3 regions of the Paenibacillus sp. TAB_01 genome follow, and region 3 is predicted to be linked to each of the others. Evidence: predicted binding sites of a transcription regulator. Region 3 holds the regulator's gene; each other region holds the start of a gene.

Region 1 (9,790 bases), 2.3 Mb from region 3:
TGCTGCAGTCCGGAATGGATGAGAAGCTCGCGATCAAATCGGTGAACTCCGTTCTCATGCTGCGCTCCTCAGACGAAATTTACGCTACGGTGGACGTAGCTTTGATCGATATGTACACGGCGCATACGACATTTCTGAAGATTGGCTCGACGCCAAGCTTTATTAAGAGGGGGAATGAAGTATTTCCGATTTCGGCCAATAATCTGCCTGTAGGCATTCTTCACGATATTGACGTGGATCTCGTCAGCCTGCCGCTGGAGCCCGGGGACATTCTGATTATGATGACCGACGGCATCTACGATGCGCCCGGACATGCCGTCAATAAGGAGCTGTGGATGAAGCGGGTGCTGTCGGAAATCGATACCGATTCGCCGCAGGAGTATGCGGACATGCTGCTGGAGAAGGTGGTCCGCTATCACCACGGGGAAATTTATGACGATATGACGGTCGTTGTGGCCCGGGTGGATAAATACCAGCCGGAGTGGGCTACCTTCCGTTGGCCGGGCATGCAGCGCATCGAGCGGCCCAAAACGGTCAGTTGAGCGGAGGTGAAACCAGAGCAAGGGCATTTCCTGACGGGAATGCCCTGTTTGTGCTATCGCAGCAAGGAGCTCCGCTCCTCCGCGTTTCTTTTGGCTGGCTGGTGCCTCCTGTTTTCTATCTTCCAGATGTCGCTATATGGACCGAAGGCAAGCTGCGGGTCCGGTTTAGGATATGTGGAATATGGAAAAACTAGGAATAAAACAAGCGCGAAAGGACGGAGAGGCAGATGAAGCAAATTATTTTAATCACCGATGGCTGCTCCAATGTAGGCATAAGTCCGGTTATTGCAGCCGCCCATGCCAAGGCGGAGGGTATTGTAGTTAACGTTATCGGGCTGATCGATACGACGGTGCTGGGGGAGCATGGCATAGAAGAGGTCAATGAAATCGCTGAAGCGGGGGGCGGCATGAGCCGGCTCGTTACGGTGGATCAGCTTTCCCAAACCGTACAGATGATGACCCGCAAGACTGTTGTACAGACCATACAGAAAGCGGTCGGGAAAGAGCTTCAGCATTTGTTCGGGGATTCCCGTCTGGAGAGCCTGCCGCCTGACAAACGGTCTCAGGTCGTTCAAGTCATGGACGATTTGTCCGAAACGACGGAGCTGGATATCGTCCTTCTGATTGATGCGAGTGCAAGCATGAAGTCCAAGCTGCAAGCGGTAAAAGAATCCATTTATGACCTGCAGCTCAGCATTCAGGCCCGCGCCGGGATGAGCCGGCTGGCTGTTTTTCACTTTCCCGCCTCCGTATCGGGTCAGGAAGAGGTTCAAATGCGAACCTGGATTCGACCGCTGACCTTGCAAATCTGAACCGTTTGTTTTATAAATTAAACATGAAGGGTACGACTCCTACCGGGCCTGCCCTGCTAAAAGTCATCCGATTCATTACAGATACCGGTGCTGTTGACGATATATATAGTAAGAAAGGCGCCGCAGCAGAGCGTCCCGTGCCGGAAGGCGCGCTTAAAGTCAAGGATGGGATGTTAAGTGACTACGTCGTTTGAGCAAGGAGTGCCGACCGGCACGATTATTCAAGGGAAGTGGCATAAGCGGGAGTATCGTGTGGAAAGGCTGCTCGGTGAAGGAGCCAACGGCAAAGTATACCTCGTGCGCAAAGGAACTCAGTCGTTTGCCCTGAAGATCGGCTTCGATACGGCGGACGACCAGTCCGAGGTGAATGCCTTGAAGGCATTATCGAAGTCGGGCACGTCGTTCAAGCACTATTTGCTCGATGTGGACGACTTTCATTACCAAGGGCGCGACCTGCCGTTTTGCGTCATGCGCTATGTCAAAGGGCAGACCTTATCCGACTTTGTGATGCATCGGGGAGAGGATTGGATATATCTTATAGGTATGAACCTGCTGCGCAAGCTGGTTGAGCTTCATGGGCAGGGCTACATATTCGGAGATCTGAAGGCGGAAAATATGCTGGTCTCCGGATATGGCGACGTGGAGCTGATCGATTTCGGCGGCGTCACGCCGGCGGGCCGGTCGGTAAAGCAGTTCACGGAAGTTTACGACCGCGGCTATTGGGGAGGCGGCTCCCGTTCGGCCGACGAGGGCTACGATCTGTTTGCTTTTGCGATTCTGCTCATCGGCGGCACGGACCGGGCGGCGATGCGTAAGCAGGGATTAAAGCAGCTGCTGCCGCAAAACCGCACAGTGGAGACGCTGCTCGATATGCTGCAGGAGAATCGGCATTTGAGCCATGTGCAGACGGTGCTGCGCAAAGCGCTGCTCGGACAGTACGGTTCCTCTCGCGAAGCGCTTGCCGATTGGCGCCGCCAGAGCTATCCGCGGCCTGCTCTTGCCTCCCGCGTGGTTCGCGGCTCGTGGCTGAAGCTTTGTTTTGCGGCATCTCTGCTGCTGTTCGGATTTACCGTTTATTTGTTCTGGCCGTTTCCTTAAGGAATTGCGGTATGTGCCGGTGAAAGGGATTGTTTTTGATGGAGTTGGTGGGTAGAGTTGAGTCGGATGTGAGCGAGCAGCGGTTGCTTGAGCCTGGAGACCGGATTGTGGTTGCGGTTTCCGGCGGGCCGGATTCCGTTGCGCTGCTGCATGTCCTTTTTTTGCTTTCCGGACGCTGGAACTGGAAGCTGTCGGTTGCGCATGTCAATCACCAGTTTCGCATGGAAGAATCGGAGCGGGAAGCGGCCTATGTAGCCGACTTGGCGAATCGGCTGGGGCTTCCGTGCGAAATAGCCCGGCTGGATGTGCCACGGTATATCGAGGAGACGGGCAAAAATTCGCAAGTCGCCGCGCGCGAGCTGCGCTACGGCTTCCTGCATGAAGCGGCAGTGCGCTTCGGGGCTCACAAGATCGCGATGGCGCATCATGCCGACGATCAGGCCGAAACGCTGCTGATGCGGCTTCTGCGCGGAACGGGTCCTGCGGGCTTGTCTGGAATTCCTGCACAGCGCGCCGAACAAAAAGTGGAACTTGTGCGTCCCCTGCTCCGTATATATAAATCAGAAATCGTCTCTTACTGTGAAGAGGCGGGCTTGGTCTACTATACGGACAGCAGCAATCTGGATACGAAGTATTTCCGCAATGAGGTGCGTCTGGAGGTACTGCCGTATTTAAGAAGGTTCAATGACCAGCTGCCGCAGTCCTTGAACCGCCTGTCCCGAATGATGGCGGCAGAGAATGATTGGATGGAGTTGCAGGCCAAAGAGCTCTGGGCACAGGGCGTTACCCAAGAAAGCGATTTCGCCAAATGGTCAAGAAAATGGTTTGCCGGGGTACATGTTGCTTTACAAAGGCGTTTGATTAAACTAATATTAAATTATCTTGCTTTAGAAGGAGATTCCATAGATTTCCTGAAGCTTGAGCAGATCCGGGAAACGATCCTCGGAAGCGAGCCGTCCAATGCGAGTTTGCACATAAGCGGAAGCTTGGTTTTGACAAGGGAATATGATGGGATTATGATACATAATTATGTGGTACCGCCTCTCCCTTATCGTTATTTCGCTTCTTGGAATCAGCCTTATGTGGACATCCTAGAGATTGGAGCACGGCTTGAATTCAGATGGATACCCGCCGAGCGGGAGCTTCTGACGCAAGCGATGCGGCAGCACGGCGCGGTCACGGCTTATTTTGATGCCGATGCGCTGTCTTTGCCTCTGTGCATACGCAGCCGTGAGGACGGAGACCGAATGCGTCTTGCCGGACTAAACGGCTCGAAAAAGGTGAAAGATATTTTCATTGACGCCAAAATTCCTCCCAGCCGCAGGCGGAGGACGCCGGTGGTGACGGATCATAAGGGCGATATCGTATGGCTGCCCGGGGTGAGAAGATCGTCCCACGCTCCCGTAACCGCAGCTACCCGGCTGCTGCTGCAGATGACCCTTCACATGCAGGAAAGCTAGCTCTCCTCATGTTAAGATAGCAAGACCAGCTTTACAGTATAATTCATTCCAGTAGGAGGTTCTCTCTTGCAAAACGACATTCTAGAAGTACTTTACAGCGAGAAGGAAATTCAAGACAAGGTAAAGGAGATGGGCCAGCTATTAAGCCGTGATTTCGAAGGACGCAATCCGTTGGTTATTTGTGTGCTAAAGGGTGCGTTTATTTTTATGGCGGATTTGGTTAAACAAATTACAGTCCCCCTAGAAATTGATTTTATGGCGGTATCGAGTTACGGCCAATCCACCAAATCATCAGGTGTGGTCAAAATTATTAAGGATTTGGACGTTCCTGTCGAAGGGCGCAACATTCTTATTGTTGAGGACATTATTGATAGCGGGCTGACCCTAAGTTATTTGATTGACGTATTGGAGCGGCGCAATGCGCGATCCATCACCGTAGCGGCACTTTTTGATAAGCCGGCGCGTAGAACGGTGGATTTGGATGCAGACTATAAAGGGTATGTTATTCCGGACGCATTCGTTGTAGGGTATGGGTTGGATTACGGCGAAAAGTACCGTAATTTGCCGTATGTAGGCATTCTGAAGCCCGAGGTGTACTCCCATTAGCATTTCTTGTGATGCCAAGACTTGCTGTGGTACAATAAACAAAGTTGCCGTTTTGAGAGGAGGTAGGGGATGAATCGAATTATTCGCAATACAGGCTTTTATTTGCTCATTTTTTTGGTCACCGTCGGTATCGTTCACTTTATCAGCACACAGAATGATCAGAAAGATGTGATTAGCTACGATAAGCTCCGACAGGCCTTAACTGAAAACAATGTGGACTCGGTCAGTTTAAGATATGACGGACAAACATACTTGGTTCGCGGTAAATATAAAACACCGCCGACGCCGGATAAGAAAAACTTCGAAACCCGTGCGCCGTATGACCAAGAGACTGTGAACCTTGTCGAAAAGAGCGTACCTAACATCGTCATTGAGAAAATGGAAGGGGACAATGTCTGGATTAGCTTCCTTACCTCCATTATTCCGTTTGTGATCATTTTCATCCTGTTCTTCTTCCTGTTAAATCAGGCGCAGGGTGGTGGCGGTAAAGTGATGAACTTTGGTAAAAGCCGTGCCAGACTCTACAATGAAGAGAAGAAGCGGGTCACCTTTGAAGATGTAGCGGGGGCAGATGAGGAGAAACAGGAGCTTGTCGAAGTGGTCGAGTTCTTAAAGGATCCTCGTAAATTTGCTGCCGTGGGTGCCAGAATCCCGAAAGGGGTCTTGCTCAATGGTCGTCCGGGAACGGGTAAAACGCTGTTAGCCCGAGCTGTCGCCGGTGAAGCTGGCGTGCCGTTCTTTAGCATAAGCGGTTCCGATTTCGTGGAAATGTTCGTTGGTGTCGGTGCATCCCGTGTCCGCGACTTGTTTGAGAATGCGAAGAAGAATGCTCCTTGTATTATTTTTATAGACGAGATTGATGCCGTAGGTCGTCAGCGCGGTGCCGGTTTGGGCGGCGGCCATGACGAACGCGAGCAGACGCTCAATCAGCTGTTGGTTGAGATGGATGGCTTCGGCGCCAACGAAGGCATTATTATTGTTGCCGCAACGAACCGTCCGGACATTCTGACCCTGCCCTGCTGCGTCCCGGACGTTTTGACCGTCAAATTACCGTTGACCGTCCGGATGTAAAAGGCCGCGAGGCGGTATTGAAAGTACATGCCCGCAACAAGCCTTTGAACAAGGATGTCAAGCTGGATGCTTTGGCGAGATTCACTACCGGTTTCACAGGCGCCGATCTGGAAAACCTGCTGAACGAGGCAGCGCTGATCGCAGCGCGCCGCAACCGGAAAGATATTTCTATGGAAGAACTGGACGAAGCCTTTGACCGTGTTATCGTCGGGACGCAAAAGAAAGGCCGCGTCATCAGCGAGCGTGAGAAGCGCATGGTTGCTTTCCATGAAGCGGGTCATACGATTATCGGTTATTATTTGGAAAATGCCGACATGGTGCATAAGGTTACGATCATTCCGCGCGGACGTGCAGGCGGCTATGTTATGATGCTGCCGAAGGAAGGCGAAGACCGGATGATGAATACCAAGAACGAGCTGTTGGATAAAGTGACCGGCTTGCTTGGCGGCCGCGTATCCGAAGAGCTGTTTATCGGCGAGATCGGTACCGGCGCTTACAGTGACTTCCAGCGGGCGACTAGCATTGTCCGCAAAATGATTATGGAATACGGGATGAGCGATAAGCTCGGACCGATGCAGTTCGGTAACGTGCAAGGGCAAGTATTCCTGGGCAGAGATTTGGGGCATGAGCAGAACTACAGTGATGCGATCGCTTATGAGATCGACCAGGAAATGCAGACGATTATCCGCAGCTGCTACGCTAGAGCGAAGGAAACGCTTGAGAAATATGCGGATCAGGTTCGCTTGATTGCCGAATCGCTGCTTGAGAAAGAAACGCTGGAAAAAGAACAAATTACTCAGTTGATTGAGAACGGAAAGCTGGACGAAGCCGGCAGCTCCGAAGTGAAGGTCAACATCGTTGGACAGCAGCAAACCGCTGAAGCCAACCGGTTGGATTTCGACAAGCCTGCTCAAGAGTCTGAAAAAGATAAAGGCGATAAAGAATAAATCAATGAAACAGAAGACTGTACCTGCGGGTACGGTCTTTTTTTGTTTTTAGCTTAAGGGATTACTGGGCTCCAAGTCCAGTGGGAAAATGACCCTTAGACGAGAAACAAGACTTAAGAGAGAAGGAGCGGAAGCCCTTACAAGCCTAGCAGGGGAATCCGCCATTTTTGTAGTTATTTGAGGATTGACACCCGGATGGATGTTGTGTAAATTAGGTGTAAATCTTTAAACATTATGTGAACATTTTCACTAGCGAGGCTTGTTCATTGAAGGGGCAGCGGTAATGAAAGGGAGGACGGTGCAATCGTGGAGGCATTAGCCTTGGAGCGCAAAGAGGAACAGAAGCGCGAATTGAAGGAACGTATCTTGCAGTTAAAGAAGGAACGTAACGCCATTATTCTTGCTCATTATTACCAAAGAGATGAAATTCAAGAAGTAGCGGATTTTCGCGGAGACTCGTTTTTGCTGGCTCAAAAAGCAGCATCTACCGATGCGGAGGTTATCGTGTTTTGCGGGGTTCATTTTATGGGGGAGAGCGCTAAGATTTTGGCGCCGAACAAGACTGTACTCATTCCTGACGAGCGGGCCGGCTGTCCCATGGCTGACATGGTTAACGTGGATGGACTTCGCGCTTTGAAGAAGCAGCATCCCAATGCCAAGGTTGTAGCCTACATTAACACCTCGGCTGATGTGAAATCGGAAACGGATATATGCTGTACCTCGGCAAACGCAATTAAGGTCATTGAATCGGTCGATTCCGATGAAATTATTTGGGTGCCTGACAAAAACCTGGGTGACTATGTTGCCAAAAATACAAACAAAAAGATGATCATTTGGGAAGGCTACTGCAACACTCACGATATGCTAACCGTCAAAGATGTAGAGGAAATGAAGGCGCAGTATCCTAATGCGCAATTCGTCGTACATCCCGAATGCCGCCCTGAAGTCGTGAAGCTCGGCGATTTTGTAGGAAGCACCACCGCCATCATTAAGTATTGTAAAGAATCCGATTGCCAAGAATTTATCGTCGGCACAGAAGACGGAACCGGCTATCAGCTGCGTCTGGACAGCCCGAACAAAACATTCCACTTCGCGACCAAATATTTGGTTTGCCCGAACATGAAGGTTAACAATCTAAAAAAAGTCGTTCGTTGTCTTGAAACGATGCAGCCGCAGATTTACGTTCCGCCGCACGTTGCGGATCAAGCTAGAGCATCCCTGGAGCGCATGCTACAAGTGAAGTAGCATGCGCTACTCTCTTGTCAGAGAAAGGTGAGCAGACTCATGATACCCCGTTATTTAGTTGATATTGATCTTCATCATCTGCCTCAAGTACATACGGACGTTATTGTGATCGGTGCGGGCATCGCCGGTCTTTTCACCGCAATCAAAGCAAGTGAACGGTATAAAGTGTTGATGATAACCAAAAAGTCGCTGCTCGACAGCAACACGCGCTATGCCCAAGGAGGCATTGCGGCGGTTATTTCGGATGAGGACTCGCCGGAGTATCATCGTGAGGATACGCTTATAGCCGGTGCGGGACTGTGCTCTCCGTCGTCGGTCGATGTGCTTGTGCACGAAGTGACCCGACGGGGTGAAGGATCTGATCCGCATGGGGACGCAATTTGATCTGGAAGACGGCGAATTCGCATTGACGAAGGAAGGCGCCCACAGCCAGCGGCGTATTCTACATGCGAACGGAGACGCAACAGGCGCGGAGATCGTTCGTGCCTTATCCGAGAAAACGAAGCAGGATCCGAACATTGAATTATGGGATGACCACTTTGTGATCGACTTAATTACCGAGAACGGGGAATGCTTCGGGGCGCTGGTGCAGAATCCTGAGGGGCAAAAAATATTCGTTAAAGCTAACGCTACGATTTTATGTACGGGCGGCGCAGGCCAGCTGTTCCGCTATACGACCAATCCGGAAATTGCTACGGCCGACGGTATCGCTATCGCTTATCGCGCCGGCGCTTTAATTCAAGACATGGAATTTATTCAATTTCACCCGACGGCATTATGCTATCCGGGAGCGCCGAGATTTCTTATCTCGGAAGCGGTTCGCGGCGAGGGAGCGATTCTGCGCAACATCAATGGCGAACGATTTATGGAGAGGTATCACCATCAGTTGGAGCTCGCGCCAAGAGATATCGTAGCTCGGGCGATCGTCGACGAGATGGAGAAGACGAAGTCGACCTTCGTCTATATTGATTTTACGCATGAATCGGAGGAAGCCGTGAAGCAGCGCTTCCCGACGATTTATGAATTTTGTCTGAACTACGGCTTGGATTTATCGTCGGATTGGATCCCTGTAGCGCCGGCGGCTCATTATATGATGGGCGGTGTGAAGACCGACTTGTACGGGGAGACGGCGGTCCAAAGGCTGTTTGCCTGCGGCGAAGTGTCTTCTACAGGGGTACACGGTGCGAACCGGCTGGCGAGTAATTCGCTGTCCGAGGCGATTGTGTTCGGACGGCGCATCCTTGAGCGTATTCACCAGCTGGAGCCGGTGAAACGGACGCCTGAGATTCCTCTGACGAGCGCAAGGACGGAGCATGTGAAGCAGCCGATGGTTGAGAAGAAATTAAAGCTGCAAAAGGTGATGCTGCGTTACGCAGGCTTGAAGCGGTCCGCGAAAGGATTGGAAAGAGGCCGGGAGGAGCTGAAGCGTCAGCTGTCCATTTTTGAATCCTGCCTGTCCAAACGTGAGGAATACGAGTTTGCCAATCTGCTGACCTGCGCTTTATTGACAACGGAGGCTGCGCTGATTAGGGAAGAGAGCCGCGGGGGACACTATCGGGAAGATTTCCCCGAGAAGAACGACCTCGCCTGGAGAAAGCATACCGTATTCAGTCGTGAGTACGGCATTACGGAGGGACGTATTGACGATGTATGAGCTGCCTTTAGAAACGGTAAATAAATGGCTCCGCCTATGGCTGGAGGAAGACATCGGAATGGGCGATGTCACGACAATGACGACAATCCCTGCCGACCAGCAGTCCAAAGGGGTAATCCATGTTAAGGATCAAGGGATTATTGCGGGACTGCCTGTAGCTCAGGCCGTATTTGCACTTATAGATCCTGCCCTTCGGTTTGAGGCGAAAGCGCAAGACGGACAAGCCGTAAGCTACGGCACCGTGTTAGCGGAAGTCAGCGGGAGTACGCGCAGCATTTTGCTGGGAGAGCGTTTGGCGCTGAACCTAATGCAGCGGATGTCCGGCGTGGCTACACGCACCAGACAGTATGTCGAC
Region 2 (9,790 bases), 3.5 Mb from region 3:
ACCTAACAAACCTAACAATATGCTGAGATTGTAGCAGTCATTGCGAACATTGACAAGGAGGCTTCCATCGCCATGAACCCAACGGTTGTATTCTATGATCCCTCGTTTCCTTATGCCGGCGAACGTCCGGATGCCGAGGCGCTTGCCCAGCTGCGCGAACGTTATATCGTCGCAGACGCCCTAAGCCTGGCAGAAGCGCTGCAGAGCGCGGACGCTTATGTGCATTTGCACGGGCCTTACTTTCCGAAGGCCGCCTGGCTGGCAATTCTGGCCCATGCCCGGGAGGGCAAAGGGCTGCTGTCGGTCGGCGGGGCGCCCTTTCGCATCCCGGTCGCCGAGAACCAAGGCCGCTGGGTGGCCGAGCCGGAACAGACCGGCTACCATCAGCAGCTGCAGATTCATGAAGCGCTGCCGGTCGACCCGGCGCCGATTGCAAGCCTGGCAGCCAGCCGGGAGGTGCCGCAGTTCGAAGGCCGCGAACGGCTGTTCACGATTGAACCCACGTATGGTGTGGTGCTGCATGTGACCAAAGCGGACGATCAGCCCGGGCAGCTGGGCTCGAGCGGGCCGATGGATGCCCGTCTGTATCCGCTGCTCAAGGGCATCAGCGGCTGCGGCTTGGAACGGGAAGTCGCTGCTCCTGCGGTACTGCTTGAAAATACGAAGGGCGAGTTTGCCGGCGGCCGCTGGATTTTCATAAACCAGGTTATCCGTGAGCGGTTCTGGCAGCAGGGTGGCGCGGAAGCGATAGGAGAGTGGGCGGAGTTTACGTCCGCGGGCGTTACCGAGTTTTGGCTGAAGCCGAACTATGCGTCCTATGAACCGGGAGACCGCGCCGTACTGACCCTTCAAGGTCAGCGTCTCGGGGCGAAACGCGGGGAGACGCTGGATTGGACCTATACGGTACGGTTATATAAAGCGGTTCAGACCGAGGTGCAGCAGGCCGTCCCGGGCGATTTTCAACTGCCTGGACCGCTATGAGCAGCTTTGGAAAGAGGAGGGTGGGATAGCGGCAGGCCGGGAGCTGCAGTTTACCAAAATTCGCATTCCTCTCGAGCTGGAGGCTGGCTTTTACTACGTGGAGTGCGAGGTCACGGCAGCGTCGGGCGAACGCCGAACGCTTCAGCAGGGCTTCTGGGGCCTGGATGCCGAGCTGTTGAAAAAGGGTGAAATGCTTTCTTGCGACCGCGATTATTTCCGCAAAAACGGCAAGCCGTTTCCCGTTGTCGGCATGACCTACATGACGAGCGACGTGGCGCGCAAATTTCTGAACTTGCCGAATGCCGCGGTATGGGACCGGGATATGGCCCAGATGAAGCGGGCGGGCATTAATATGATCCGTACCGGCATCTGGACGGCATGGCGGCACCTCATGTTTGTGGACGGCCATGCGGTGGAAGAGACGATGCGGGCCATCGACGCTTTCCTGCTGACGGCGAAGCGGTATGATCTGGAGGTCACGTTCAATTTCTTCGCGTTTACTCCGGAGGCGTGGGAGGGCGTCAATCCTTATCTCGATCCGCGCAGCGTAGAAGCTCAGAAGCGGTTTATAGCCTCGATCGTCTCCCGTCATGCCAAAACGGCGCATGTGCACTGGGATCTCATCAACGAGCCTTCGATGTTCGATCCGAAACGGATTTTCTCGGTTCCGCGTTCGGCGCAGGACCGTTTTGAGAAGGAGGCCTTTGCGGAATGGCTGAAGGAGCGCCACGGTTGCATAAGCAAACTTCAGGAGCGCTGGAACATGACGCCGGAGGAGCTGCCTTCATTCGAAGCGGCAAAGCTGCCGGAGCCGCAGGATGTCAACTTCAACACGAGTATCAATGTGCCGAAAAAAGCGGACCGCTGCTGGATTACACGCTGTTTACGATGGATATGCACAACCGCTGGGCCGCTCAGCTTATTGAGACGATCCGCTCGATTCAGCCGAAGCAGCTGGTCACCGTAGGACAGGACGAGGGCCTGGGCGGGCAGCGCCCGTCGCCTTTTTTCTACGCGGAGGCGGTAGATTATACGACGGTGCATTCCTGGTGGAGGATGGACGATCTTGTCTGGGACGGCGTATTTACGAAGGATGCGTTCAAGCCGAATCTGATTCAGGAGACCGGCATTATGTATGTGGAAACGCCGGACGGCCGGGCCAAGCGGAGCGAAGCCGAGCTGCGCAATATTTTGGAGCGCAAATATGCTTACGCCTTCTCGACGGGAGGGGCCGGCGCCGGTCCAGTGGATCTGGAACATTAATTTCTACATGAACAACGTCAATGAATCGAATATCGGGGCGCTGCGGGCCGACGGGACGGAGAAGCCGGAAGCGGCCGTTTCGTATGATTTCGGCGCTTTTATGGCCGAAATCGGCTACTTGTTCGAGGGGCGAGAGCTGGAGGACGTCGCTGTCGTTTTCCCTTACTCCAACGACTTCTCCACGCGCAAGCTTGCCTATGAAGGGACGACCCGAGCCGTCCGCACGCTGTCTTACGAGCTGAACGTGCATGCAAGGGGGCTCGGCGAGTACCACCTCGATTCGCTTGCAGCTTATCCGCCCAAGCTGATCCTCGTGCCGAGCCCGCATAACTTCAGCAGCGCAGCGCTGGAGCGCCTGACGGCTCACGTGAAACAGCATGGCGGCACGCTGCTGTTCACGGGCCCGGTCGGCCTGGACGCTTACTGGCGTCCGGCGGAGCGGCTGACCGCCGAGCTGGGCGCAGGCGCGGTCGTGAATTTGCTGCGCGAGGAAGCGCTGGAGCTGGACGGCTGCATGCTGCCGGTATCGTTCGGCGGCGCCCGCATTGCCGACAGCGCGAAGCAGCGGGTGCAGGGCCGGGATGCGGCGCAGGAGCCTGGCCTGGTGGAGGCGGAGCTGGGAGCGGGACGCCTCCTCTGGTCCCCGCTGCCGCTGGAGCTGAACCAGCGCACGGAGACGCTGCGGGCCGTTTACGCTCACGCGCTGAAGCGTGCGGGCGTGCAGCCGGAGCTGGAATGGCTTGCGGGCGGCGAGCTGCCGGGCATCTATGGCCGCAAGCTGACGTTCGGTCAAGGCGAGCTGTTCCTGTTCGTCTCGGAATACGGCCTGCCGGCGGAAATTTCTGTCCGCAATCCGGCGACGGGGAAGGTCTACACCTTCACCGTCGAGAGCGAGCGGACGGTCATGTTCGCGGCCGATAAGGCCGGTAAGCTCCTTGCGGTCTATCGTCCGGGGGAGATTTCCGTTTCGGTCACGGAATAAATTCATCCATCGGCGGCCCGCTCCGCCGGTGTCCCGAAGCCATGCGGATAATATTGGGCTTTACAAGCAGCTTGTCAGCGAGGTAAAATATAGTACAACTAAATATTTCATTATGACGCTGAGTTTTCTTTTCTGAGAAAAACGGGGGAACCAAGTACCATGGGGTGAATCGACGCGCAGCCTGCTGCACGTTGTAGGGCGATTTCTCACTGCCCGAATCCGACAGCTAACCTCGTAAGCGAAGTGGGAAGGATAGATTTGCTTAGTAAACTAAGCACAAGGTCTAGCCTTGTGCTTTTTGTGTTCCCTCGAAGCAAAAAAATCTTTCCGTCTCGACTGTCGTTCAAATTGAGAGGAGGATTTCTAATGGTATGCAAAGAAAAACTGCTGCATTTGTTGGATGGGTTAACAGAAGGAGACCAGAAGACAGCTTACGAATTTATTCAATTTTTGGCACACCGCAATGGTCACAAGGCGGAGGACAAGGAAGTCGTTAATTTATATGGCAAAAATTATTTCGTCGTCCCGGATTGATCGGCCGCTCCGTGCGTCCGAGTTCGTGCTTCATACAGAAGGTCCAATTTCCCTCAAGGAGATTGGGCCTTTTTTAACCTACTTTATAAATTTTGGGGGTCCCCGCAAAGTACCTGAGTCCGCTTCGAAGCAAAGGCCTCACTTTGTGGGGTTGTTTTTGTGGGGTTATTTTCTACCTTCCCTTGTGAAATAGATCACAGCGATCTGTGTTCGCCTTCTCTTATAATGAACCCATAAAAGCTTGCCGAATCGATTGGAGGAGTTGCTATGAGTATCGGTTTGCACAACACGGATAAGGATCGTTCGCTGCCGTCCCGCTCTCACGGACCAAACGGCAGGAATGCCAAAGAAACAGGAGCAGAAGAAGGAGCCCGCGCTGAGGGGCACTTTCGCCAGCGTCATGCTGCTCGGCGCCTTTATTGTGGTTACCTGGGCTGCGGTGTTCGTGTTATTTCTGGTTCGACAATAAGAGATGGGGAAAGAAGGGGCAGTAGATGCATATTCATCGACTGGAGAAAATTTGGCTGGGCTTCGGATTGGCCATGCTGTTCGTATTTTTGGGGATTCTGGGGGTTTCGGCATTCGCCATGGGCGTGCAGCCGCCCAGCGAGCATCATCATATGATCGATCCGACGAAGGTTTCCGAAACCGCGCCTTTCGATCAGCCGGGAATCAAGCAGGTGGCGGATAAGGAATACGAAGCGGTTATGGTCGCTTTTGCTTTCGGCTATACGCCGGAGAAGCTGGAGGTGCCGGCAGGCTCCACCGTCCATTTTACCGTGACGAGCCAGGACGTTATTCACGGCTTTGAAATTCCGGGAACGAACGTCAATATGATGATCATTCCGGGCGAAGTGAGCCAGGTTTCGCATCAGTTTACGAAGCCGGGCGAATATTTGATTTTGTGCAACGAGTACTGCGGCGGTGCGCACGAATATATGATGACGAAAATTATCGTGAAATAATTTTCCGAAGAAAAGGAAGTAGTGACTATGGATACGACTCAACCGAAAGCCTTTGATCGTAAAGACGGGGCGCTCGTGATGGCCCATATCTTGTTTGCTTTTTTTGCCCTGCTGCTGGGCGGGATTGCGGGCTTGCTGCAAAGCGTAGTCCGCGGCGGGAATGTTACCCTGCCCGGAGGGATCGGCTATTACCAGCTGCTCACCGCGCACGGGGTGCTGATGGCGTTAGTATTCACCACGTATTTTATTATCGGATTTCTGTATTCAGGAGCTTCCTTGACGCTCGGCGGCCATCTGCTGCCGCGGGTAAAACGGCTGGGCTGGGCGGGGTATGGCCTTATGACGGTTGGCGGGCTGCTGGCGCTCGCGATGATTCTGCTGAACAAGGCGAGCGTGCTGTATACCTTTTATGCGCCGCTGAAGGCTTCGCCTTATTTTTACATCGGTATGGCCCTCGTCGTGATCGGAAGCTGGCTGAGCGGCTTCGGTCTCTTCTACCAGTACCGCTATTGGAAAAAAACGAATCAAGGTAAGCTGTCGCCTTTATTCGGCTTCATGGCCGTGTGCACGATGCTGTTATGGCAGATTGCGACGATCGGCGTGGCGATTGAGGTCGTCGTGCAGCTTATTCCGTGGTCGTTCGGCTGGACGGAGCGGATTAACATTATGCTGAGCCGTACGCTGTTCTGGTACTTCGGACATCCGCTCGTTTATTTCTGGCTGCTGCCTGCCTACATGTGCTGGTATGTCATTATTCCGAAATTGATCGGCGGCAAAATTTACAGCGACGCGCTGGCCCGCTTGTCCTTTATTCTGCTGCTGCTGTTCTCGGTGCCTGTCGGCTTCCACCATCAGCTGATGGAGCCGGGAATCAGCCCATTATGGAAATATATTCAGGTCGCTTTAACCTTCATGGTTGTTGTGCCTTCGCTGATGACGGCGTTCTCGCTGTTTGCGACGTTTGAAACGAACGGCCGCGCCAAAGGCGCAACGGGCCTGTTCGGCTGGCTGAAGGTGCTGCCTTGGAAGGATGTGCGTTTCTTTGCGCCTTTCGTCGGGATGCTGGCTTTTATTCCGGCGGGAGCGGGAGGAATTATCAATGCGAGTAACCAGATGAACGAGGTCGTTCATAACACGCTGTGGGTAACGGGCCACTTTCATTTGACGGTCGCCACGAGCGTGGCGCTGACTTTCTTCGGCATTACCTATTGGCTGATTCCGGTCATTACCGGACGGGTGCTGACCCCGCGGGTCAATAAGCTTGGTCTGCTGCAGACGATTATCTGGTGCATAGGCATGTTCTTTATGTCCGGTTCGATGCATGTGGTCGGACTGCTCGGATCGCCGAGACGGACGGCTTATACCACGTATGGAGACCATCCGGACGCTATTCTGTGGATGCCGTACCATGTCGCTATGGCGATAGGCGGAACGATCCTGTTCATCGGCCTGCTGCTGATGATCTATAACGTTATCGCGCTTATGCGCTGCCCGAAAGGCGTGACGGAATATCCGATCGGCGAAGCCATGGAAGCGGAGGAATCGACGCCGCGCTATCTTGAACGGTGGGGTGTGTGGATCGGATTGACCGTCGTGCTCATCCTGTTCGCTTATACGATTCCGGTGATGGATATGTTCGGACCGATGCAGACCGGCTCGCCGGGCTATAAAACATGGTAAGCTTACAGTCATTTATATAAACAGAGATCATAACGGGATGGCCGTTAACCCGCCAAGGGTTGGCGGCTTTGCCGTACATGAGAGGGGGGGCCGCTGTCGTGCGGCAAACCTGAAGGAGACGATGAAAGATGGGCATGCTGCAGGAAGGAATCATAATAGTACAACTGGAGCACATCCGGGTGCGCACGCACAGCGATTTTGCCGCGATGGCCCTCCCTCTGGGACAAGGAAGCGGTCTGCTTCATTGGAGCTGTGCCGCAGGCAACACGAACCGGCGTTACGAGCAGATGAAGGTGAAGCGGGGAAGGGGGCTAGCCGGGCTTGCCCTTCAGATCGGACGGCTGCTGACGTGGGACGCTGCATCAGGGGATGCCGCGAAGCTGCACGGCATGTATAGGGATTGCCCGGTGCTGATGGCCGAGGGGCTTCAGGCGGCGGCGGCTGTGCCGCTGCATTCCTCTTTGCTCCCCGATGCAGGCTTGCTGCTGGTCGGCAGAAGACAGCCGAACGCTTATTCGGCAGCCGAGCTGCTCGACGTTCAGACTTGCGCAGAGGCTTTAGGCGATTTATTATAAGAGCAAGTTCAGAGGAACGGTAACGACCGGAAGGGGAGTGAAGCGCTGGTGATCAAACTGGCGGTTGTGGACGATCATGCCGTGGTTCGGTTCGGGGCTCATGATGCTGTTGAATACAAAAGACGATATGAACGTTATCGGGGAGGCCTCCGAGGGGGATGAAGCGATCGAAATGGCGCTCGAGAAACGCCCGGACGTCATCCTGATGGATTTGAACATGCCTCACGGGAAAGACGGGCTGACCGCTACAAAGGAGATTAAGGAGAAGCTCCCCGAAGCGGCCATTCTTATTCTGACGATGCACGACGACGAAGAATATTTGTTTCAGGCGATTCATGCGGGGGCCTCGGGCTACATATTGAAAAGCGCGCCGCATGAAGAGCTGATGACGGCGATCCGGACCGTTGCGTCCGGCGACGCCTATCTGTATCCGTCAGCCACGAAGCGGCTGATGGGCGAATATTCGGACCAGCTGCGCAGCGGCAGCGTGAAGGAGCGGCCCGACCTGCTCTCGGACCGGGAGAAGGAAATCGTTTCGCTGGTCGCGATGGGCTACAGCAATAAGGAGATTGCCGAGCAGTTAATTATCAGTGTAAAGACGGTGGAGACCCATAAGTCGCATGTGATGGAGAAGCTGGGGTTCAAATCGCGTCCGGAGCTGGTCAAATATGCGATGAAGAAGGGGCTGCTGCAATTTGAATAATCCGGAGCGGGAATGCTTTGAGGCGATCGGCGAACAGGCCGACGCTTTAATATCCAAGCTGGAGTCGCACATTTCGGATGAAAAGGTGCGGGCGGATTTAAGGCATTCGCTGCAGCAGCTGGCGGATCTTAAATTCGCGCTGGACGAATCCTCGATTGTAGCCGTTACGGACCGGCACGGGGCTATCCGGTATGTGAACGATAAATTTTGCGAAATATCCAAGTATGAGCGGGAAGAGCTGCTTGGCAGGGATCATAAGATCATTAACTCGGGCTATCATGACAAAGCCTTTATGAGAGGGCTGTGGCAGACGATCACTGCGGGGAACATATGGCGGGGGGATATCCGCAACCGCGCGAAGGACGGCAGCAGCTATTGGGTCAATACCACGATTGTGCCGTTCGTCGATGAGCACGGAAAGCCGTACCAGTATTTGGCGATCCGCAATGAGGTGACCGAGCTGAAGCGGGTCGAAGAAGAGCTTCAGCTGATGATGAAGCAGGTCATGAACATCCAGGAGGAGGAGCGCAAAAGATTCTCGCGCGAGCTGCACGACGGCATCGGACAGAGCCTGTTCTCTCTGCTTATACAGATCGACCGGCTCATTCTGGATAACGTTCATCCTGATTTGCAGGCGGTCCGCGATCACATCTCCCATATTATGGAGGACGTTCGGGGACTGGCCTGGGAGCTCAGGCCCTCGGTGCTTGACGATCTGGGCGTCGTGCCTGCAATTCGGACCTATATCGAGAATTACTCCGCCCATTATGGTATCCGCGTCCGGCTCGATACGAATTTGCGCAGGCGGTTAGGCGCGCAGGAGGAGACGACGGTGTACCGGACGATCCAGGAAGCGCTGACGAATATCAGCAAATACGCCGACGTCGACGAAGCCACCGTCAGCGTTCAGGATCTGCCCGACCGCGTCGAGGTGCGCATTGCGACCAGGGCCGCGGCTTCATGCGCGATCCCGGCACGGCAGGAGTCGGGCTGTTCAGCATGGAGGAGCGGGCCCGCACGGTCGGCGGCCAGCTGACGATCCGCTCCGGCATAGGGAGCGGCACGGAGATCGTGCTGACGCTGCCGCATGCGAAGCCAGCGGCAGAGCAGCCGCGGGACGGCGCGTAGGCAGAGCAATGCGTTTGGAGCTGCGCTCCCGGCCGGGCCGGAGAGGCCGCGGCTTCGCTCAAGCACGCACCGCGCTTCGCCCGCGCCTGAGCTGCTACGCTGCCGGCCGAAGCGGCGGCAGTGCGGAGCCGAAAAAGAGGCTGACCGCGGCAAATGCCGGTCAACCTCTTTCACAGCAAGCGCAGCTTACCGCGCCGCGGCTTTTATATTTCCACTGCCGCTGCTATACCCGGCAAATTTCCTTCGGGCAGTTTTCACAGTGACAGATGTCGCGCAAATAGTCGATATCCTTGATCACGATCGTTCCTTGCTCCACGGCGATCGCTTCTTCCTTCTTCATATCCGCGAGCATCCGGTTCACGCTTTCCCGCGTGGCGCCGATCAGCTCGGCCATGTCGCTGTGCGTCATCTTCTTCCCAATCCGGATGTCGCTGCCCTGAGCGATGCCGTAAGAATTGCTGAGACGGATCAGCAGCGAACACAGCGCGCCCGGCTTGCCGTACATAATCAGGTCGCGGAGCTTGGTTTGGGTGATCCGGTGCATCATCCCCATCCATTTCATCAGCTCGAAAGCCAGCTCTCCATGCTGCTTCAACAGCGATTCCAGATCTTTTCGGTGGATGACCCCGATGACCGCATCCTCGGTAACCTCCGCATCATACGGTTGCGGGCCGTCTTGAAACGGATCGAGGGAGCCCAGCAAATCCCCGGCATGGTGCAGGTAGAGCGTAATTTTGCTTCCGCCGTCCGTGCTTTTAGTAATTTTGACGCTGCCTTTCTCAACATAGTACAGCGCTTCGGTTCTTTCGCCTTCCCAAAACAAATACGCGCCTGCCGAAAAGCTTTTGAATCTCATGATGCTTTGTAGAAGCTGAAGATTCGAAGGCGAGAATAAGGCTGCCATCCCCCCGCCAGTTGTTGTTCTATTTAAACAGCAGTCCGCTTTATATTCCCCTATTGCCATTTCGAATCTCCCTTT
Region 3 (9,790 bases):
TCAGCTGTTGCTTGATTCCGGCTACGATCGAAGCGGCAACGCGGTCTTGGAATGCCTCCTGAAACATGGCCTTCTCATCCGATTTGCTCGTCAAAAAACCGACCTCCATTAAGATCGAGGGCATCGTCGTATTTTTGATGACATAGAAATCGTTCTGCTTGACTTTGCGGTCCGGGAAGCCCGTCGCTTTAATCAACAAGCCGTGCATCAGATTAGCGAATTGCTGGCTTTGCTCCGTATAGTAATACGTCTCGGTTCCCGAAACGGATTCCTTCGCGGCTGAATTCCCATGGATCGATACGAACAGATCCGCTTTCATCTCATTGGCAAATGCCGTGCGCTCCGATAATTCTAAGAATGTATCCGTACTACGAGTCATTTCCGGTTCGATGCGGGGCTCCTGCTCCAGCAGCTTGTACACCTTCGTGGCAAGCGACAGCACAAGATCCTTCTCGTTGCGCTTGGTTACGGAAATCGCCCCTGAATCTTTGCCGCCATGTCCCGGGTCGATGACAACTTTGAATTTGTCCTTCGAGGTCTGCAGGGATGCAACGGATATTTTCCATGCCAGCAAGCCAGGATCAGCTGCAGCTTGAATAGACGTCGGCTTCAAATCTAGTTTTTTGGCCGAATCTATTATTATTCTAACGATAGAGGATTCTTTTGAAAATAGCAAATAACGAATTTGTGATATATTCGCGCTGCTTTCCTTTACGGTTCCTTCCCCTTTGGCGTTGACCTTCAGGGCCGGATCCAGCTTCGAAGCAGGAAATTCAATAATCACCTGGTTCGCCGCTGTGGTTACATTAGCTTTCGGCTTCACTGAGAGGACATCGCCTTCAAAAGAAATGGACGTGACCGTCGCTATAGTATCCTTCACAGGTTCCTTCGACGGATCGGTCCCGGATTTATCCGAATTTTCTTGCGTCGGCGCAGCAGGGCTCGTGTTGGAGGGCTCGTCCGCATTCGACTTATCGGGCTCGGTCGTGTTAGGCTTGGCAGGCTCGTCCGTATTTGTCCTGGAAGGCTCGGCTGTACCCGCCCTCGAAGGCTCCCCGGCCACCGGAACGGGCGGCTTGTCCGATTCCTCCTCCTGCTCCACCGGAGAAGAAACCGTCTCTTCTACAACTTCTTCCTCTCCATTCTCCGCCTGGAAAAGGAATACCGAGCGGGTGAGCTCATCCCACGAAACTCTGACCCCCAGCTGTTCGCTCACGAACCGCACCGGAAGGAGCGTATTTCCTCCGCTGATTTGCGGCGCAGCCTCCAGCTTCGTTTTTTTATCGTTGACCAGCGCCTCGTTCTTATCGATAAACAACTGAATCGTTACGTCCGACTTGACCAGTGTGACTTTGCGGCTTTTCTCATCCCACTGCACTTTGGAGCCGAGCGACTCGGCAATGACCCGGATCGGAACCAATGTGTTTCCTTTCACAATCCTCGGGGGCACCTCTGCGGCCAACTGCTTGCCGTTCATGAATAGATGAATGGGCTGCTCGGCGGCAAACGCCATCACGGGAAAGATCAGCAGAGAAACGAGCAGCATGGAAATCAGCGTAGTTATAACTCTCATCATACACCTCAGCTTATGTAATAGATTAATAGATTTCTGCTTAAGTCATAGAAAAGAACATACGCCGAAATTGGCGAAACATACCATATTATAGACGCCTCAAATGCCGAAAAGTTGCGTATAACGACAAAAAAAGCCCATAATAACAGGTATACCTGTTATTATGAACTCAAGGTTCGGTAAAAACCGGACTAGGCAATTTGCATACGGGACTGTTCCAGCAGCTCGCGGAACTGATCCCCGGAAAGCACTTCTTCCTTGATCAAAATGTGCAGCGACTGCTCGAACACTTGCCGGTACTGCTCCAGCATGGCTCTCGTACTCTCTGTCAGCTGCTGCAATATTTTCGTATTTTCTTTCATCAGCTCTTCCTTCGTAACCATCTGGCGATCGATGATGCCTAAGCTCGTCAGACCGGAATCCATCATAGTTCCAACCAGGTTCAACGCCTGCTCGAAATCGTTGCGTGAGCCTGTGCTTCTTCCTCCGTAGAACATTTCCTCAGCGACAGAGCCGCCGAGCGCGATCATAATCTGATGCTCGATATGCTCTTTCGTATATAAATACTGATCCTGCTGTGGATTGTGACGCACATAACCTAACGCCTGCCCCCGGGGACTAAGCGCTACCTGGGATACCGATCCGGGGCGCACCGTTTCCGCCGCGATAGCATGTCCCAGCTCATGAAGGGCAACGCGGTCTCTCTCTTCTTTTGTCGATTCGCGGTCCGTTTTCTCGCCCATCATCACTTTGTCGACAGCCTGCGAAAGATGCTTCTGCTCAATGAGCGGCGCTTCCTCACGCATCGCATAAATAGCCGCTTCGTTCATGACGCTCTCCAGCTGGGCTCCCGAGAAATGAAAGGTTTCCTCAGCGATAGCCTCAAGATTGACCTGCTCCGCCAACGGTTTATTTTTGGCATGGATATTCAAAATATGCAGGCGGCCTTTTTTATCAGGCAGATCCACCTCAATATGGCGGTCAAACCGGCCCGGACGAAGCAGCGCGCTGTCCAGCATTTCCTTCCGGTTCGTTGCCGCAACAATCAGGATGCGCGGGCTTTCGGCCGTATGAATCCCATCCATTTCGGTCAGCAGCTGGTTCAATGTCTGGTCATACTCGCGGTGTTGCCCGCCGTCACGCTTGCCGCCGATTACATCGATCTCATCGATAAATACGATCGCACTTTCCTTGTTTTCCTTGATGGCGCGGGAGCGCGCTTCTTTGAAAATATCACGGATACGGCTCGCGCCGACACCCACGTACATCTCGACGAATTCACTGCCCGCAGCAGCCATAAATACGGAATTCGTATAATGCGCGGCCGCTTTAGCCATTAAGGTTTTCCCCGTTCCCGGAGTGACCGGTCAGCAAAATCCCTTTTAACGGGCGAATGCCCAGCTTTTTGATTTCCTCGTGCTTGATCAGAAAATCCAGCGCTTCTTTGAGTTCATTCTTAGCGCGCTGCTGGCCGCCGATATCATCAAAGGTCAGGTAGGACGGCGCTTGTCCGCGTGCTTTTTTATCCGCTCCGCCGAAGCTTCCGCCTGCCGTTCGCGCACGATTCATATACAACAGCGATCCTAATATGATAGCCATAAATACGAAAGGAATGAGGTTTACTCCGATAAAATAAAGGAATACTAACACAACAGGCACTACGCCAATGGCGATTTCTTTATATATTTTACTCATTCGGCCACACCCCCATTTTATCAGGCGTACGAGGCAGCATGACATACTTGCTTTGAGTACCGTCCGACATGGTCACATATACATACTTATCGTCCATTTCCGTAGACACCTTCAAATTGCTGTCCGCCGCTCTCGCTTGCAGCGTTGCAGGGATTTGCGAATATTTCTTCGTCTCCATCGCTTGGGCCACATCAAATAACGCGGACGACCACCAGGCATCCAAAGAATCAGAGGAGTCGCTGTCCACCTTCAGCTTCAATTGTTTCTCGCCGATGACGGATGCACCGCCCTTCTGAATCTGATTGTATATTTGACGCAGGCTTGCACCAGGCTTCAGCTTCAGCTCTATTGTAGTTTCGGTGCTTGATATCTTAGTATCGACCAACTGTAAAACACCCGGGGTGTTATTAACGACCGAAGCTAATGGATTCTCCATCGCAACGCTTTGATATACGAAATATCCGCCAAACAATACGGTTGCCGAAATAACAACACTCAAAGAAACAGGTAAGAGACGTAACTTCATAAGCTAACGTCCCCCTTTCTATAGTATATCGTCTGTAATATATAGATAGTATAGCATACGATATATACTCAAGGGGAATGTAAAGTGTGGTAAAAACGTCATTGAATGCTTAAACGGTAAGTATCCAGCATAGCTCCGTCTTTAAACGAGTAGTAATCATAATAATAGCGCTCCCCGTCCTCTTCCGACTCTACCTTATAAAAGGCTTCCCATACCAATGCCCCGTTCAAGACACCGGGCAGGAGCCTGACAATTTCAGCATCCGCCTGATGGGCCAGAACCGCCGCCTTGATTTGATCGGCCGTGACGCCGTCCGCAGCCATCTGCGCATAGATTTCATTATCGCCAACCCAGACAATCATCTTTTGCCCGATCTTGTTCTCGCCCTGAATGACGGTGTAGGGCTTATCGCCAACGAACCGGCCTACCTTATCCGCCTTGGCCAGTATCGTCTTCTGATAAGCCGTTTGTACGGCGGCCCGCTGAATCTGCCATTCCTTTTCATGCACCGCATTAAAGAAACGCACGCCGAAAAACAAAAGAAGAGCAGCTGCAGCTACTGCTGCAACCGCTATTTTAATTTTCATAAATGTCCATCCTCCACTTTCCCGGCTTATTGACTGGTGAGCCGTTCAAAGCAGCGCTGAGCTTCGTACAATATTTTTTCTTCATCTAATGTAAGGCATTCTCCGTTCTGCACGATGCGGCGGCCGTCTACCCAGACATCGGTTACATCCTTGGCCGAAGCGGAGTAGATGATATGGGACACATAGTTCGTTTTCGGGAAAAAGTGCGGCTGATCGATGTCGACGGCAATGAAATCGGCTTTCATCCCGGCTTGCAGCGCGCCTACGTTCTCCAGCCAGATGGATCTTGCGCCTTCCAGCGTTCCCATCCGAAGCGCAGCCTCCGCAGGCACTGCCACCGGATCGCCCGTTACCCCTTTATGAATCAGCGCCGCGAGACGCATTTCCTCGAACATGTCCAAATTGTTATTGCTTGCAGGTCCGTCCGTACCGAGCGACACTTTGATTCCTGCCTTCAGCAATTCCGGCACGCGGGCTACGCCGCTCGCAAGCTTAAGGTTGCTTCCGGGATTGTGGGATACGCGGACATCGTATTTTTTCAAAATTTCAATTTCTTCGTCCGTCAGATGTACCGCGTGGGCAACCAGTGTCGGTCTTGTAAACATGCCCAGCTTCTCCAAATGAGCGACAGGCCGAGCTCCATACTGCTCGAAGTTTTCCTGAACCTCTCTGGCCGTTTCCGACATATGCGTGTGCATAGGCAGCTGAAGATCGTGGGCAGCCTGTACGAAACGCTCGATAAACTCAGGAGGGCACGTATACGGCGCATGCGGCGACATCAGCGTTGTGATTCGTCCGTCCGCCTTGTGGTGCCAATCCTTCGCGAACTGCACCGCTTCCGCCAGCTTGGCGTCCTGCACGTCCGGAGGGCACAAACCGATCGCACCGCGTGTCAGCACGCCGCGCATCCCGCTCTGCTCGACCGCAAGCGCTACTTCATTCATATGGTCGTACATGTCGACCACCGCTGTCGTTCCGCCCTTAATCATTTCCAATATAGAAAGCTCCGTGCCGATTCGCACGTCATGCGAGGTAAATTTGCCTTCCATCGGCCACATTTTTTCCTGCAGCCACACCTGCAGCGCCAAATCATCGCCATAGCCGCGCAGCAGCGACATCGCCGCATGTCCGTGCGTGTTGACCAAGCCCGGCAGAAACAGCTTATTTTTTCCGTCGATACGCTCATCGTACTGGTTCAGCGGCAGCGGCGGCTGTCCGCCGATATATGTAATTTGATTATCCTCCCATACCATACATCCGTGTACAACAGGCAGTAACTCATCTAATGTAATAAAAATGCCGTCTGTAATAATCGTTTTCACTTGCATTCCTTCCTTTCTCAGTACCTGACATAAATTTTACTGTACAACTTCATCCTCTATAAATCAAGTAACCATAGATCGGCGAGCCGTACCTTCTTTACATAATAAACCTTTCATGAACATATTCTGAAAAGGATAAACTATCATTGCAATCCATCCGCCGGATGTGTTATTTTTAATTTTGTGTGTAATTTCACGCTAAAATTCTACAATAATCGATGCCATTGTGAATTTATCGTTAAGATACTTTAAGGGGGCTGTTTCATGCTTTTCGCTAAAAAAAACGACACCGACTTTCTTCTCCTGCTGATTAAAGCTTCGGAAAACACGCTGCATGCGGCACAGATGTTCCGCAATGCCGTGATGGGCGACCAACCGCCGGCGTCCTTTTATCCTCAGCTGAAGGATTTGGAGAATGCAGGGGATCAAATCACACATCAAATTTTTAAAGGCTTGAACAAAGTGTTCATCACCCCTTTAGACCGCGAGGATATCATGGAGCTTGCCTCCAAGGTTGACGATGTCATCGACGGTATCGAAGCCTCCATGGCCCGGTTCGATTATTTGAATATTACGATCAGCGATAAATATATGAAGGAATTTTCCGCGGTGATCGTAGCCAGCTGCCAGCACATTCTCGATGCCTTCAAGCTCCTTGCCAAAAAGAAATACATACAAATTACCGAACACACGGTACAAATCAACAGTCTCGAGAATGAAGCGGACCGTCTGATGCGCGAGGGAATTCGGGAAATTTTCACCAATCCGAAGGATCCTTATCATGATTTCAAAATTAAGGAGCTGTATGAAAGGCTGGAGCAAACCACCGACGCCTGTGAAGATGTAGCCAATATATTGGAAAGCGTCGTTTTGCGTTACTCGTAAGCTTTTTTCATACCCGTAGGAGGAAATTATGTTAACCCTATTGCTCATCATTGTTGGACTGGCTCTGCTATTTGATTTCATCAACGGCTTTCACGATACGGCAAACGCTATTGCAACCTCCATTTCCACCCGGGCGCTGACCCCGAAATTCGCTGTTTTTTATGCGGCCATTTTAAATTTCATCGGCGCGGTCTATTCCTCCGGAGTTGCCAAAACAATCGGGGGAAAGGTAGCCAATCCGGCTAACATCGATCATGGTGTAGAAATCGTTATTGCTACGCTGATCACGGCTATCATCTGGAATCTCATTACCTGGTACTACGGCATTCCTTCCTCATCGTCTCATACGCTGATCGGCTCCTTGGCGGGAGCGGTCATTGCCGGAGCCGGATTTAACCAAGTCAACTGGGCCGGATTTAAGGAAATCATTATTATTCTTGTTTTGTCTCCAATCGTTGCTTTTGCAACGGGCTTCGTGTTAATGTGGATCATTCGCCAGCTGATTATTATAAGCGGAAATCATTCCCGGTCCAGGTTGAACCGGTCGTTCCGATTTTTCCAAATTTTCTCCGCCGGCTTGCTTTCCTTATCTCACGGAGGCAACGATGCGCAGAAAGCGATGGGTATTATTGTCTTCGGCCTTGTAGCGCTAGGATATCAAACCGATCTGGACGTACCGCTCTGGGTTAAAGTTTCGGCGGCCATCGCTATGGGGCTTGGAACGTCCATCGGGGGCATGCGGATCATTAAGACGATGAGTAAAAAGCTGATGAAAATCGAGCCGATCAACGGCTTTGCATCCGACTTGAACTCGTCCATCGTCATCCAAGCCTCCACAGCAATGGGCATGCCGTTATCGACGACACACGTCATTTCCTCTTCCATCATCGGTACCGGATCGGTCATGCGGTTTCATGATGTGAAATGGGCAACGGTCACCAAGATGGTCATGACCTGGATTATAACGATTCCGATCAGTATGATACTCGCCTATCTGATTTACAAAATTATTTTTCAGTTCACCTCCTGACAGCACTAAAAATCCCCAACAGAGAAAAGCCTGCACTCCTTTCCCAAGGATGCAGGCTTCTTTTGATACCCTACCGTTCGTTGCGGGCATTAATCGAGATAATAGGCCAAGCTTTGCAGCTCCGTCGTAAAGTCCGCATGGTGGACCCTCATTTCGTTCGGAACCTTGATAATAATCGGGGCAAAGTTAAGAATCGCTTCAACCCCTGCGCTGACAAATTCATTCGCAACATTCTGCGCTTCGTTCGCCGGTACCGTAATAATGCCGATTCTTACGTGCAGTGCGGCGATCGTTTCCTTCAACTCCCTCATCGGCTTCACCTTCAAGTTATTGATGGATTCGCCGATCTTGGATTCATGAGCATCGAATACCGCAACAATTTTCATATTGTCCTTTAAGTAGGCATTATAATTGCAGAGGGCGCGCCCCAGGTTCCCCGCTCCGACCAAAGCCACCGGAATCAGCTTGTCCAGCTTTAAGATCTGACGTATTTTCTCAATCAAGTAGTCGACGTCGTAGCCGATCCCTTTTTTCCCGAATTCCCCGAAATACGCGAGATCCTTCCGGATTTGCGCCGGATTCAGATCGAGCTTCTGCCCGAGATCTTGTGAGGATACCGTATGGACGCTTTTTTTGCTCAATTCGTTCAAAAATCTAAGATATACCGGAAGCCTTCGAACAACCGCTTCTGATATTTTCATTGTTTTCATTCTCCGTTTTCCCCCATCCACTGCTTAATTCGCGGAACCAGCTGATTGGTCGGCATATGCTCGATCTTCGGTCCGGGCAGTGAGTACAAAAAGTATTTCCCGTAAGTCGTATCGATGACCCTCGTGTCATAAATAATGACAATGCCTTTGTCCTTCGCTGTGCGAACAAGCCTGCCGAAGCCCTGCTTGAACCGGATGACCGCTTGCGGAACCGAAAGCTTCATAAACGGGTTCTGATTCAGTTTCTTCAGCTTCTCCGTCTTCGCCTCGACTAACGGATGATTCGGCGGCTGGAAGGGCAGACGAACGATGGCAAGACAGGTTAAGGCGTCACCCGGAATATCGACTCCTTCCCAGAAGCTGCTGGTACCCAAAAGAATGCTGGAGGCGCTGTTCTGAAACAGCCTTGTCAGCTTGCTCCGGTTGCTGCTGTCCACGCCTTGACCGAGAACCTGCATCCCGAAGGGAGCCAGCCGGTCTTTAAGCGAGGCATGAACCAGCTTCAGCATCCGGTTCGAGGTAAACAGCACAAGCATGCGCCCTTTGGTTTCCAGCGCAACCTCCGCCAGCGATTGGGTCAGATGCTCCAGAAACTGCTTCTCACCGGCATTTCCCCGAATGCTCGGGAAATCTCTGGGGATGGCCACCAGCGCCTGCTGCCTGTAGTTAAAAGGGGACGGCAGCTGTACGGTCTTCAGCTTCGGCTCTTCTTCCTTGCTGTCCGTCTCCAAGCCGAGCTGCTCGCAAGTATAATCGAACGACTTCCCTACCGACAAAGTCGCGGAAGTCATAATGATACTGTCCTTCACGTCAAAGAAATGCTGCTGCAACATCGGACTCACGTCGATGGGAACGCAGACCAGCTGGAGCGACTTGCTTTTATTGAATTGTCCCGCTTCGAGCCAGTAAACGTAATTGTCGTCAGGCATGGTCATGAAGTAGTGCAAATTATCGCGGTGACGATAAAGCTCCTTCACGGTGCCCGTTACGTCCGTTAGAATGCCTTGAAGGTCCAGCTCGTCCTGCATCTCCTTCATTTCCGATAACAGCTTGTCCAGCTTCCTCAGCACCTCGCTGGTCAACAGGAAGATGTTATCCTCCAGCACGAGCAGCTTATCCCAGCCCTGAGGCTGGTCTTCCTTCTTAATGCGGTAAACCAGCTGACCGCCTTCCATCTGGGTCGGGTCCGCACGGGAAGCCAGCAGCTGATACAGCAGCTCCGCCAGCTCATCCCACTGCTCCTTGATCTCGACCAGCTTCGGAGTCAGCCCGTCAATCGTCTGACTCCAGCCTTTGACACGCTCGGATTCGTCGCGCTGAAGTCTCGCTCTAAGCGACATCAGCTGTCCGCTGCGGCTGTCCTTGAACAGCCACCACAGCATGCCGACAAAGGCGCCGTAAAACAATTCAATGCCAAGATGCTTGCTGGCGACTTCTTCGAAATGATGCGCTTCATCTATGA

The links. The regulator Rex, encoded in region 3, represses fermentation and respiration genes when NADH is low (regulators of the CRP and FNR family bind a similar motif). The targets are predictions, from matches to a motif close to TTGTGAAATATTTCACAA.
Region 1: nadA (quinolinate synthase NadA) is a predicted target of Rex. The motif match lies at 6,771-6,788, and genes of this name have one in related genera.
Region 2: ACHHV8_RS02950 (cytochrome c oxidase subunit 2A) is a predicted target of Rex. The motif match lies at 3,943-3,960, and genes of this name have one in related genera.

What each region holds. Positions count from the first base shown of each region.
Region 1 is NZ_JBIFNP010000001.1:6,363,714-6,373,503, reverse strand. It holds gene spoIIE (stage II sporulation protein E) at 1-542, shown strand, start outside; partial or broken gene ACHHV8_RS31120 (vWA domain-containing protein) at 770-1,548, shown strand; gene ACHHV8_RS31115 (protein kinase domain-containing protein) at 1,532-2,452, shown strand; gene tilS (tRNA lysidine(34) synthetase TilS) at 2,491-3,912, shown strand; gene hpt (hypoxanthine phosphoribosyltransferase) at 3,979-4,518, shown strand; partial or broken gene ftsH (ATP-dependent zinc metalloprotease FtsH) at 4,588-6,536, shown strand; gene nadA (quinolinate synthase NadA) at 6,843-7,781, shown strand; partial or broken gene nadB (L-aspartate oxidase) at 7,821-9,435, shown strand; gene nadC (carboxylating nicotinate-nucleotide diphosphorylase) at 9,428-9,790, shown strand, end outside.
Region 2 is NZ_JBIFNP010000001.1:590,718-600,507, forward strand. It holds gene ACHHV8_RS02925 (hypothetical protein) at 73-981, shown strand; gene ACHHV8_RS02930 (glycoside hydrolase 5 family protein) at 1,079-1,948, shown strand; gene ACHHV8_RS02935 (hypothetical protein) at 1,876-2,244, shown strand; gene ACHHV8_RS02940 (type 1 glutamine amidotransferase family protein) at 2,186-3,226, shown strand; cyclic di-AMP (ydaO/yuaA leader) riboswitch at 3,333-3,482, shown strand; gene ACHHV8_RS02945 (hypothetical protein) at 3,593-3,760, shown strand; gene ACHHV8_RS02950 (cytochrome c oxidase subunit 2A) at 4,101-4,229, shown strand; gene ACHHV8_RS02955 (cytochrome c oxidase subunit II) at 4,255-4,725, shown strand; gene ACHHV8_RS02960 (b(o/a)3-type cytochrome-c oxidase subunit 1) at 4,753-6,405, shown strand; gene ACHHV8_RS02965 (hypothetical protein) at 6,534-6,980, shown strand; partial or broken gene ACHHV8_RS02970 (response regulator transcription factor) at 7,029-7,683, shown strand; partial or broken gene ACHHV8_RS02975 (PAS domain-containing sensor histidine kinase) at 7,676-8,811, shown strand; gene ACHHV8_RS02980 (Crp/Fnr family transcriptional regulator) at 9,035-9,775, opposite strand.
Region 3 is NZ_JBIFNP010000001.1:4,087,400-4,097,189, forward strand. It holds gene ACHHV8_RS19745 (N-acetylmuramoyl-L-alanine amidase) at 1-1,576, opposite strand, end outside; partial or broken gene ACHHV8_RS19750 (AAA family ATPase) at 1,765-3,268, opposite strand; gene ACHHV8_RS19755 (hypothetical protein) at 3,261-3,794, opposite strand; gene ACHHV8_RS19760 (cell wall elongation regulator TseB-like domain-containing protein) at 3,893-4,381, opposite strand; gene ACHHV8_RS19765 (amidohydrolase) at 4,408-5,709, opposite strand; gene ACHHV8_RS19770 (DUF47 domain-containing protein) at 5,968-6,588, shown strand; gene ACHHV8_RS19775 (inorganic phosphate transporter) at 6,617-7,618, shown strand; gene ACHHV8_RS19780 (redox-sensing transcriptional repressor Rex) at 7,708-8,328, opposite strand; partial or broken gene dinG (ATP-dependent DNA helicase DinG) at 8,325-9,790, opposite strand, start outside.